2 regions of the Vogesella perlucida genome follow, and region 2 is predicted to be linked to the other one. Evidence: riboswitches for the same ligand, from Rfam matches in the RefSeq annotation. Region 2 holds a riboswitch; the other holds the start of a gene.
The links. Region 2 has a riboswitch for glycine ahead of gcvT (glycine cleavage system aminomethyltransferase GcvT). Riboswitches for the same ligand answer to the same signal wherever they lie in the genome.
Positions count from the first base shown of each region.

Region 1: another riboswitch for glycine. It lies ahead of glyA (serine hydroxymethyltransferase); the one in region 2 lies ahead of gcvT (glycine cleavage system aminomethyltransferase GcvT).

Region 1 is NZ_CEETRO010000002.1:409,082-413,490, reverse strand. It holds gene ACZ9XP_RS04315 (LysR family transcriptional regulator) at 1-670, opposite strand, end outside; gene ACZ9XP_RS04310 (NAD(P)H-binding protein) at 775-1,422, shown strand; gene ACZ9XP_RS04305 (nuclear transport factor 2 family protein) at 1,419-1,868, shown strand; glycine riboswitch at 2,039-2,126, shown strand; glycine riboswitch at 2,128-2,218, shown strand; gene glyA (serine hydroxymethyltransferase) at 2,367-3,623, shown strand; gene ACZ9XP_RS04295 (L-serine ammonia-lyase) at 3,788-4,409, shown strand, end outside.
Region 2 is NZ_CEETRO010000001.1:353,278-357,686, reverse strand. It holds gene ACZ9XP_RS01700 (amino acid permease) at 1-1,209, shown strand, start outside; gene ACZ9XP_RS01695 (hypothetical protein) at 1,291-1,578, opposite strand; glycine riboswitch at 1,940-2,040, shown strand; glycine riboswitch at 2,048-2,144, shown strand; gene gcvT (glycine cleavage system aminomethyltransferase GcvT) at 2,177-3,262, shown strand; gene gcvH (glycine cleavage system protein GcvH) at 3,338-3,724, shown strand; gene gcvP (aminomethyl-transferring glycine dehydrogenase) at 3,964-4,409, shown strand, end outside.

The DNA.
Region 1 (4,409 bases), on a different contig from region 2:
GCATGCTGTTACTGGCAATGCGGCTACGCAGGCGCAGCAGCTCTACCTCGCCCTCCCGCTGTAAGCGCAGCGGCGACAACCCGTGCTCTTGCTCCAGCCCTATCCAGTCGTGCTGGTATAGCTGGCCCGGCAGCTGCGGCATGCCACGCGCCGCCAGGTATGAAGGGGACGCCACCAGCACAAAAGGCCAGTCGGCCAGATGCCGGGCCACCAGCGTGGAGTCGGGCTGATTGCCGGCACGCAATGCCAGGTCGATACGGTGCTGCACCAGGTCGATCATTTCATCCTGAAAAAACAGCCGCAGGCTCAGGCCAGGGTTGGCCGCCAGCAGCGGGGCCAGCGCCTGCCCCAATACGCCCCCGGCAAAGCCGCTGGGTGCGGCAATGCGCAGCTCGCCCACTGGCTCGTCGCGCAGCGCGGCCATCTGCACGCTAGCTTCGTTGGCGGCGGCCAGCATGGCGGCACAGCTGCGGTAAAACACGCTACCTGCCTCGGTGAGCGTGAGTTTGCGGGTGGTACGGTGCAGCAGGGCTACCTGATGCTGTTGCTCCAGGCGTTTGATGTGCTGGCTCACGGCCGATGCCGTCATGCCCAGCGTGCGCCCGGCAGCGTTCATGGAGCCGTGTTCGATCACAGCGGCAAATACGGCCATGCTGCGTAGCTCGTCCATTACCAACCTCAGCTTAACAATGATTGTATTTCAAAGCGGATTATCATCCGAAAGCGCGTGATCTACCATGCAGTCATTCCCTACCCCACCCGAAAGGACACAGCATGAACATCGCACTTATCGGCGCCAGCGGTTTTGTTGGCCAGGCCCTGCTGCAAGAACTGCTCGCCCGTGGCCACCAGGTCACGGCACTGGTGAGCCGCCCGGAACGTATTACCGCTGCGGCCAACCTTACCGTGAAAGCCAGCAACGCTTACGATGCCGACGCCATCGCCCGCGACGTAGCAGGCCACGATGCGGTGATCAGCGCCTTTAACCCGGGCTGGGACAAAGCCGATATCCGTAGCCTGTTCCTGCAAGGCCACGACGCCATCGTGGCGGGCACCAAGGCCGCCGGCGTGGCACGCTTTATCGAGGTAGGCGGTGCCGGCAGCCTGTACGTGGCACCGGGCCTGCAGCTGATCGATACCCCGCACTTCCCCGCCGACTACAAAGAAGGCGCCGAGGGTGCCCGCCAGGCACTGAACCGCCTGCAAGACGAAAGCGTGCTGGACTGGGTATTCGTATCGCCCCCCGCGCTGCTGGCCCCGGGTGAGCGCAGTGGCCAATACCAGCTGGGCGCCAACGAACTGCTGATGGACGGCGACGCCCCGGCCGGCATCAGCGTGGCAGACCTGGCGGTCGCCATCGTGGACGAAGCCGAACAGGCCCGCCACCACCGCCAGCGCTTTACCGTAGCCGCCGCCAAATGAAACATTGGCTGACCGCAACGCTGCTGGCTGCCGGCCTGGCTATTAGCACCCTGCCTGCACTGGCAGGCCCGCGCGAGGACGCCAACAAGGCCCTGGTACTGGCTTTTTACGACGCCGCCTTCAGCAAGCTGGATGCCGAACAGGCAGCCACGTATCTGGCACCCGGCTATATCCAGCACAACCCGGAAGTCGCCAACGGTGTAGCGCCGCTGCAAGACTACGTGCGCTGGATTCGCGCCAATACGCCGCAAAGCCGCGCCAGCATCAAGCGTGTGCTGGCCGATGGCGACCTGGTGATGCTGCACGTGCACAGCCAGGACAAACCCGGCGAGCGCGGTGTGGCGGTGGTGGATATCTTTCGCGTGGCCAATGGCAAGATTGCCGAGCACTGGGACGTGATCCAGCCGGTACCCGCGCAGGATGCTAACGGCAACGGCATGTTCTAGCCCGCCAGCAAAACACCCGTCACGCCGCCCTGCTTGCCCCGCGCAAGGGGCGGCGTTTTGCTGCGTTTGCACATCGATAAATACCCGCCACGCATTGACACCAGCGCGTCAGGTCTTCTAGATTCTGCAAGCCACGCGCGACACGGCAGGGGCCCGCCCCGCCGCACCGCGCCGCACACACAGGAGAGACTGCCCACGCGGCAGCGCCGAAGGGGAATCGCCCCAGAAACTCTCAGGCAAAAGAACTGTGTGTGTCCGGCACTCTGGAGAGAAGGTTGGCCGCAACGCCGCCTCGCCGAAGGACACACGGTGCGCCCGCACCGCAATATCTCAGGCAAAAGGACAGAGGGGGCATCGTCCGGCATGGCCGGGCGGGTGCCATCGCCTGCGTCCCAGCCATGCCCTGCCCGCCCATGCCGCCACGCGGCACCCTGGGCACCCCGCCAAAGAGCCATGCACACGGCTGCAGCAGCAGCCAGACACGCCATGGAGAGAGATATGTTTACGCAAGACATGCAGATTGCCGGTTTCGACGACGCCCTGTGGGCCGCCATCCAGGCCGAAACCCGGCGCCAGCAAGACCACATCGAGCTGATTGCCTCGGAAAACTACACCAGCCCGCGCGTGATGCAGGCCCAGGGCACCCAGCTCACCAACAAGTACGCCGAAGGCTACCCCGGCAAACGCTATTACGGCGGCTGCGAGCATGTGGACGTGGTAGAGCAGCTGGCCATCGACCGCGCCTGCCAGCTGTTTGGTGCGCACTATGCCAACGTGCAGCCACACTCCGGCAGCCAGGCCAACGCCGCCGTATACATGGCGCTGCTGCAGCCGGGCGACACCATCCTGGGCATGAGCCTGGCCCACGGCGGCCACCTGACCCACGGCGCCGGCGTCAATTTCTCCGGCAAGATCTACAAAGCCGTGCAGTACGGCATCGACACCGGCACCGGTGCGATTGATTACGACGAAGTGCAACGGCTGGCCATCGAACACCAACCCAAGATGCTAGTAGCCGGTTTCTCTGCCTACTCGCTGGTGGTGGACTGGGCGCGCATGCGCCAGATTGCCGACAGCGTGGGCGCCTGGCTGTTCGTGGACATGGCGCACGTCGCCGGCCTGGTGGCCGCCGGGCTCTACCCCAGCCCGCTGCCGCACGCCCACGTGGTCACCACCACCACGCACAAAACCCTGCGCGGCCCGCGCGGCGGCCTGATTCTGGCGGCCAACCCGGACGAAACCCTGGTGAAGAAGCTGCAGTCGCTGGTGTTCCCCGGCATCCAGGGCGGCCCACTGATGCACGTGATCGCCGCCAAGGCAGTGGCGTTTCTGGAAGCGCTGCAGCCCGAATTCAAAACCTACCAGCAGCAAGTGCTGGATAATGCCCGCGCCATGGTGGCGGTGTTTCAGCAGCGCGGCTATACCGTGGTATCGGGCAAAACCGACGACCACCTGTTCTTGCTGAGCCTGATCGACAAAGGCATCACCGGCAAGGCCGCCGACGCGGCACTGGGGGCAGCCTGCATTACCGTCAACAAGAACGCGGTGCCGAACGACCCGCAAAGCCCGTTTGTGACCAGCGGCATCCGCATCGGCACCCCGGCCATCACCAGCCGTGGTTTCGGTGTCGCCGAGGCGAGCCAGGTAGCGCACTGGGTCTGCGATATCCTGAACGATATCGATAATGCAGAGGTCGCCGCCCGCGTACGCCGCCAGGTGGCCGAGCTGTGCGCGGCCTTCCCGGTTTACCGCTAACGCAGGCGCCAGCTGCACTGCAGCATCGGTAGTGCACACAGCGGCGGCATTGCTCAGTACAATGCCGCCGCTGCCCGGGCAGCACCCACACACCACGGCCCACACGGCCAGACAAACAACACCCGAGGCGCCACCCGCGCCCGCACCATAAAAAGAGAAGCAGCATGGCTATCAGCGTATTCGACCTGTTCAAGATCGGCATCGGCCCGTCCAGCTCCCACACCGTCGGCCCCATGCGTGCCGCACGCCAGTTTGTGGCGCGGCTGGAAAAAGACGGCCTGCTCGCCGCCACCGCCAGCGTGAAGGCCGAGATGTTCGGCTCGCTGGGTGCCACCGGCAAAGGCCACGGCACCGACACTGCCGTGCTGCTGGGCCTGCAGGGCGAATACCCCGACCTGGTGGACACCGACGCGGTAGACGGCATGCTGGCAGCCATTCGCGCCGACAAAACCATCCGCCTGCTGGGCAGCCACGTGGTGCCCTTCGTCGAGGGCGAGCACCTGATCCTGCACAAACGCAAGGCACTGCCCTACCACCCCAACGGCATGATCTTCGAGGCGTTTGCGGCCAACGGCGACAGCCTGTCCAAGCGTGCCTACTACTCGGTTGGCGGCGGTTTTGTGGTAGATGAAGCGGCCATCGACGCCGGTTTCACCCCGCCGGGCGTCACCGAGCTGAAACACCCGTTCAAGACCGGTGCCGAGCTGCTGGCACTGTGCCAGCGCCACGGTAAATCGATCAGCCAGATCATGCTGGAAAACGAGCTGGCATGGCGCAGCGAAGACG
Region 2 (4,409 bases):
GGCTCGTCGCTGATCGGCTGGACCATCACCTCGCTGGGCGCCATCTGCCTGGCGCTGGTGTTTGCCAAGCTGGCTACCCTGCTGCCGCATAAAGCCGGTGGCCCGTATGCGTATATTCACGAAGGCTTTGGCGACTTTGCCGGTTTCCTGATTGCCTGGGGCTACTGGATTGCCCTGTGGGCCGGTAATGCGGCGCTGACCGTGGCCGGTGTCAGCTATCTGGGGGTGTTTTTCCCGGTGCTGAACCAGAGTAACCTGGCCGCCGGTGCCACCGCCATCGGCCTGATCTGGCTGGTAACGTGGATCAACAGCCGCGGCCCGCAAAGCTCCGGCCGTGTAGCGATTGTGACCACGCTGATCAAGCTGCTGCCGCTGGGGGGCGTGACCATCGCCGGCCTGCTGTATCTGAACCCCGACTTTGTACAGTTCAACCCGCAGCACAAGCCGCTGGGCGAAGCCATCCCCGCGACCATGGCGCTGACGCTGTGGGCGTTTCTGGGGCTGGAGTCGGCCTCGGTACCGGCTGGGGATGTGGACCAGCCCGAGCGCACCATCCCGCGTGCCACCGTGCTGGGCACGCTGATTGCCGCCGGCCTGTACATTCTGAGCACCATTGCACTGCAGGGCCTGATGCCCGCCAGCCAGTTGGCCGCATCCAGCGCACCGTTTGCCGATGCAGCCCGCCAGCTGTGGGGTAACTGGGCCTACTACGCGGTAGGCCTGGGTGCCGTGGTGTCCTGCTTTGGCGCACTCAATGGCTGGTGCCTGATGCAGGGGCATATTCCGGCCGCTGCCGCCCGCGATAAGCTGTTTCCGCGCTTCTTCGTGCGTGAAAACCAAGCCGGTGTGCCCATCGTCGGCCTGGTGCTGTCTACCGTGCTGGTGACCATTTTGCTGGCCAGCAAGTACGCTGGTGGCGACAGTGGCGTGCAGATTTTCGAGTTTGTCATCCTGCTGGCCACGGCCACCACGTTGCTGCCGTATGCCTTCTGCGCCATGGCGCTGCTGGCGGTGATGCTGAAGCGCCACCAGCAGTTCAGCCGCCGCGATTGGTACGCGCCGCTGGCGTTCTCGTTTGGCGGCTTTATCTTTGCCATGTGGACCATTTACGGCTCCGGTGCCGAAGTGGTCATGTGGGGCATCCTGCTGCTGCTGGCCGGCCTGCCTGTGTACCTGTGGCAGCTGCGCGAGCGCCTGGTGAAAGGCTAAGCTCGGTGGGGCAGGGTAGCCTGCGGCCAACATGATGCAAGGGCCGGTGTGCATGGCACGCCGGCCCTTGTTGCTTTTGCGCTATGCGCCCAGATGAAGCGGTATCAGTGTTTGCTCATCGCCGAGTAGATCACGATCACCCGTTTTGTCATCAGTCGTGTCATCGTTGATGTTGGCATCGGGCCCAAACAGGGTGATGGCGGCATGGATCACCAGTAGTTTTTCCAATGGCGGCAGATGCATGGTGGCCTGGTGCAGCATGCCATGTAGCGCGGCTGTATAAAGCTGCCTGTCCCCGTCGCACCGTTGCGCAGCGTGTTCACCGCAATTTTCCAGGCTGGCCAGAATGTCATCAATTGATGGCTGCATGTCGCTGCTCCCTCTGTACTTGTACGCTAAGGCAGCCACGGCTGGGCCCCGGTATATGCGTGCTGGCGCCTTGGTCTGGGTAGCCGTGGTCTTGCAGGGTAGGCTTACCAAACAGTAGCTTGCATACCATGCTTCTTGCATCATGTACGCAGCGCTTGTCCTGGGTGTGTCCGGTTTGTGTCAGTAACCCAGGCCTGCGCGCAGCAAGGTGTCGCATGACTGCCCGTGGCGATAGTGATGGCTCAAGCCGGGTGACATGGCTGTTTTTGTCTTGTCATCTGCCCGTCGTGTTGCCAGGCCGCTGGGTGCCACAGTGCCGCCAAATCCAGCTTGCCAAGCTACGCTGTGGCAACGATAATGCGCGCATTCCGCAGGAGAGAGCGGTTTGCCCACCGGGCAAAACCGCCGCCGAAGGCGCAAGTGCACCCGCAATCGCTCAGGCAAAAGGACTGCAAGAATCGGGGTTTTCCCCGCAGAATCTGGAGAGTGGCGCACAGGATGCGCCCACCGAAGGGGCTAACGGCGCAATGCCGGAAAATCTCAGGTGCAGGGACAGAGGGGTGTGAGGCAGGGATAATCTCACTCCTAAGGACTTGCAATGACGGCCCCGAAACGTACCCCCCTATTTGATGCCCACGTGGCTTCCGGCGCGAAAATGGTTGATTTCGCTGGCTGGGAAATGCCTATTCATTACGGCTCCCAGCTGAAAGAGCACGAGATCGTGCGCAGCGACGCCGGCATGTTCGATGTATCCCACATGACCGTGGTGGACATCACCGGTAGCGACGCCAAGGCCTGGCTGCAAAAGCTGATTGCCAACGACGTAGCCAAGCTGGGTTTCGAGGGCAAGGCACTGTACTCCGGCATGCTGAACGAACAAGGCGGTGTGGTAGACGATCTGATCGTATACCTCACCGCTTTTGGTTATCGCATGGTCGTTAACGCTGGCACCACAGAAAAAGACCTGGCCTGGATGGAAAAACAATCCGCCGGTTTCGACGTGACCCTGCAAGTACGCCGCGACCTGGCCATGCTGGCCGTGCAAGGCCCCACCGCCATCGACAAAGTCTGCAGCGTAAAACCGGCACTGGCCGACGCCATCCGTGCACTGAAAGTGTTCCAGGGTCTGCCATCCGGCGAGTGGTTCTTTGCCCGCACCGGCTACACAGGTGAAGATGGCCTGGAAATCATGATCCCCGCTACCGAAGCCATTACCTTTTTCAACGAGCTGAAAGACGCTGGCGTAGCGCCTATCGGTCTGGGCGCCCGCGACACGCTGCGCCTGGAGGCCGGCATGAACCTGTACGGCCACGATATGGACGACAGCGTTTCCCCGCTGGAAGCCGGCATGGGCTGGACCATCGCCATGACCGAAGGCCGCGACTTTATCGGCCGTAGCGCGCTGGAAGCCCAGAAGGCAGCCGGTGTTGCCATGAAGCAGGTCGGCCTGGTGCTGGAAGGCCGCGGCGTGCTGCGCGAAGGCCAGAAAGTGGTGGTAGAAGGCATCGGCGAAGGCATCATCACCAGCGGCACCTTCTCGCCCACCCTCAAGCATTCCATCGCCATCGCCCGTGTACCGGCTGCCACTGCGGCTACCGCCCAGGTAGACCTGCGCGGCACGCTGACCGACGTGCGTGTGGTGAAAATGCCGTTCGTGCGTAACGGCAAGAAAGTTTTTGAATAAGCTGGTGTATAACGACGGGGCGAGCAAGAGCCTGTCCCGCTACACCATCACGACACATTTTTCTGGAGAGAAACGATGAGCAACATTCCTGCCGAACTGAAATACGTATCCAGCCACGAATGGCTGCGCCTGGAAGCCGACGGCTCCGTAACCGTGGGTATTACCGAGCACGCGCAAGAGCTGCTGGGTGACATCGTGTTTGTCGAGCTGCCTGCCGTCGGCGCCAACCTGGCTGCCGAAGAGCAAGCCGGCGTGGTGGAATCGGTAAAAGCCGCTTCCGACGTATACGCCCCGATCGCCGGCGAAATCCTGGAAGTGAACGCCGAGCTGGAAGCCAACCCGGAGCTGGCCAACAGTGAGCCATACGCCGCAGGCTGGTTCTTCAAGATCAAGCCGGCCAACGCCGCTGATCTGGATGGCCTGCTGGACGCCGCTGCCTACGCAGCCGAAATCGGCGCCTGATAAAACGGCCCTGCCATCGCAAGATGGCGGGGCATTTTTTATTAGCCACGGAAACACACGCAAGGACACGGAAATGCCTGGCGGCGCTCGAAGCGATTGCCACAACCAGGCGGCTACACCTTTGGCTCATGCCCGGCTTGGGGTGACGCCGCAACAGGTTTTAGCTGTTGCCCTAGCGGGTTTTCTTTCGTGTTTTTTCGTGTGTTTTCGTGGCTAATCGATAAGACGGAATCGCAGACATGTCTCTCTCGCAACTCTTCAATCATCAAGAATTCATCGCCCGCCACATCGGCCCGTGCGATGCCGAACAGCAACAGATGCTGGCCGAAATCGGCGCCAGCTCGCTGGAAGATCTGGTGGCACAAACCGTGCCGGCCGGTATCCGCTTCAACCGTGCGCTGGACCTGCCCGCAGCACAGCGCGAAGTAGACGCGCTGGCCGACCTGAAAGCCGTGGCCAGCAAGAACGTCATCAACAAATCGTTTATCGGTATGGGTTACTACCCGGTGATTACCCCCGGCGTGATCCTGCGTAACGTGCTGGAAAACCCAGGTTGGTACACCGCCTACACCCCGTACCAAGCCGAAATCGCCCAGGGCCGCCTGGAAGCGCTGCTGAACTTCCAGCAAATGGTGATCGACCTCACCGGCCTGGACATCGCCAACGCCTCGCTGCTGGACGAAGC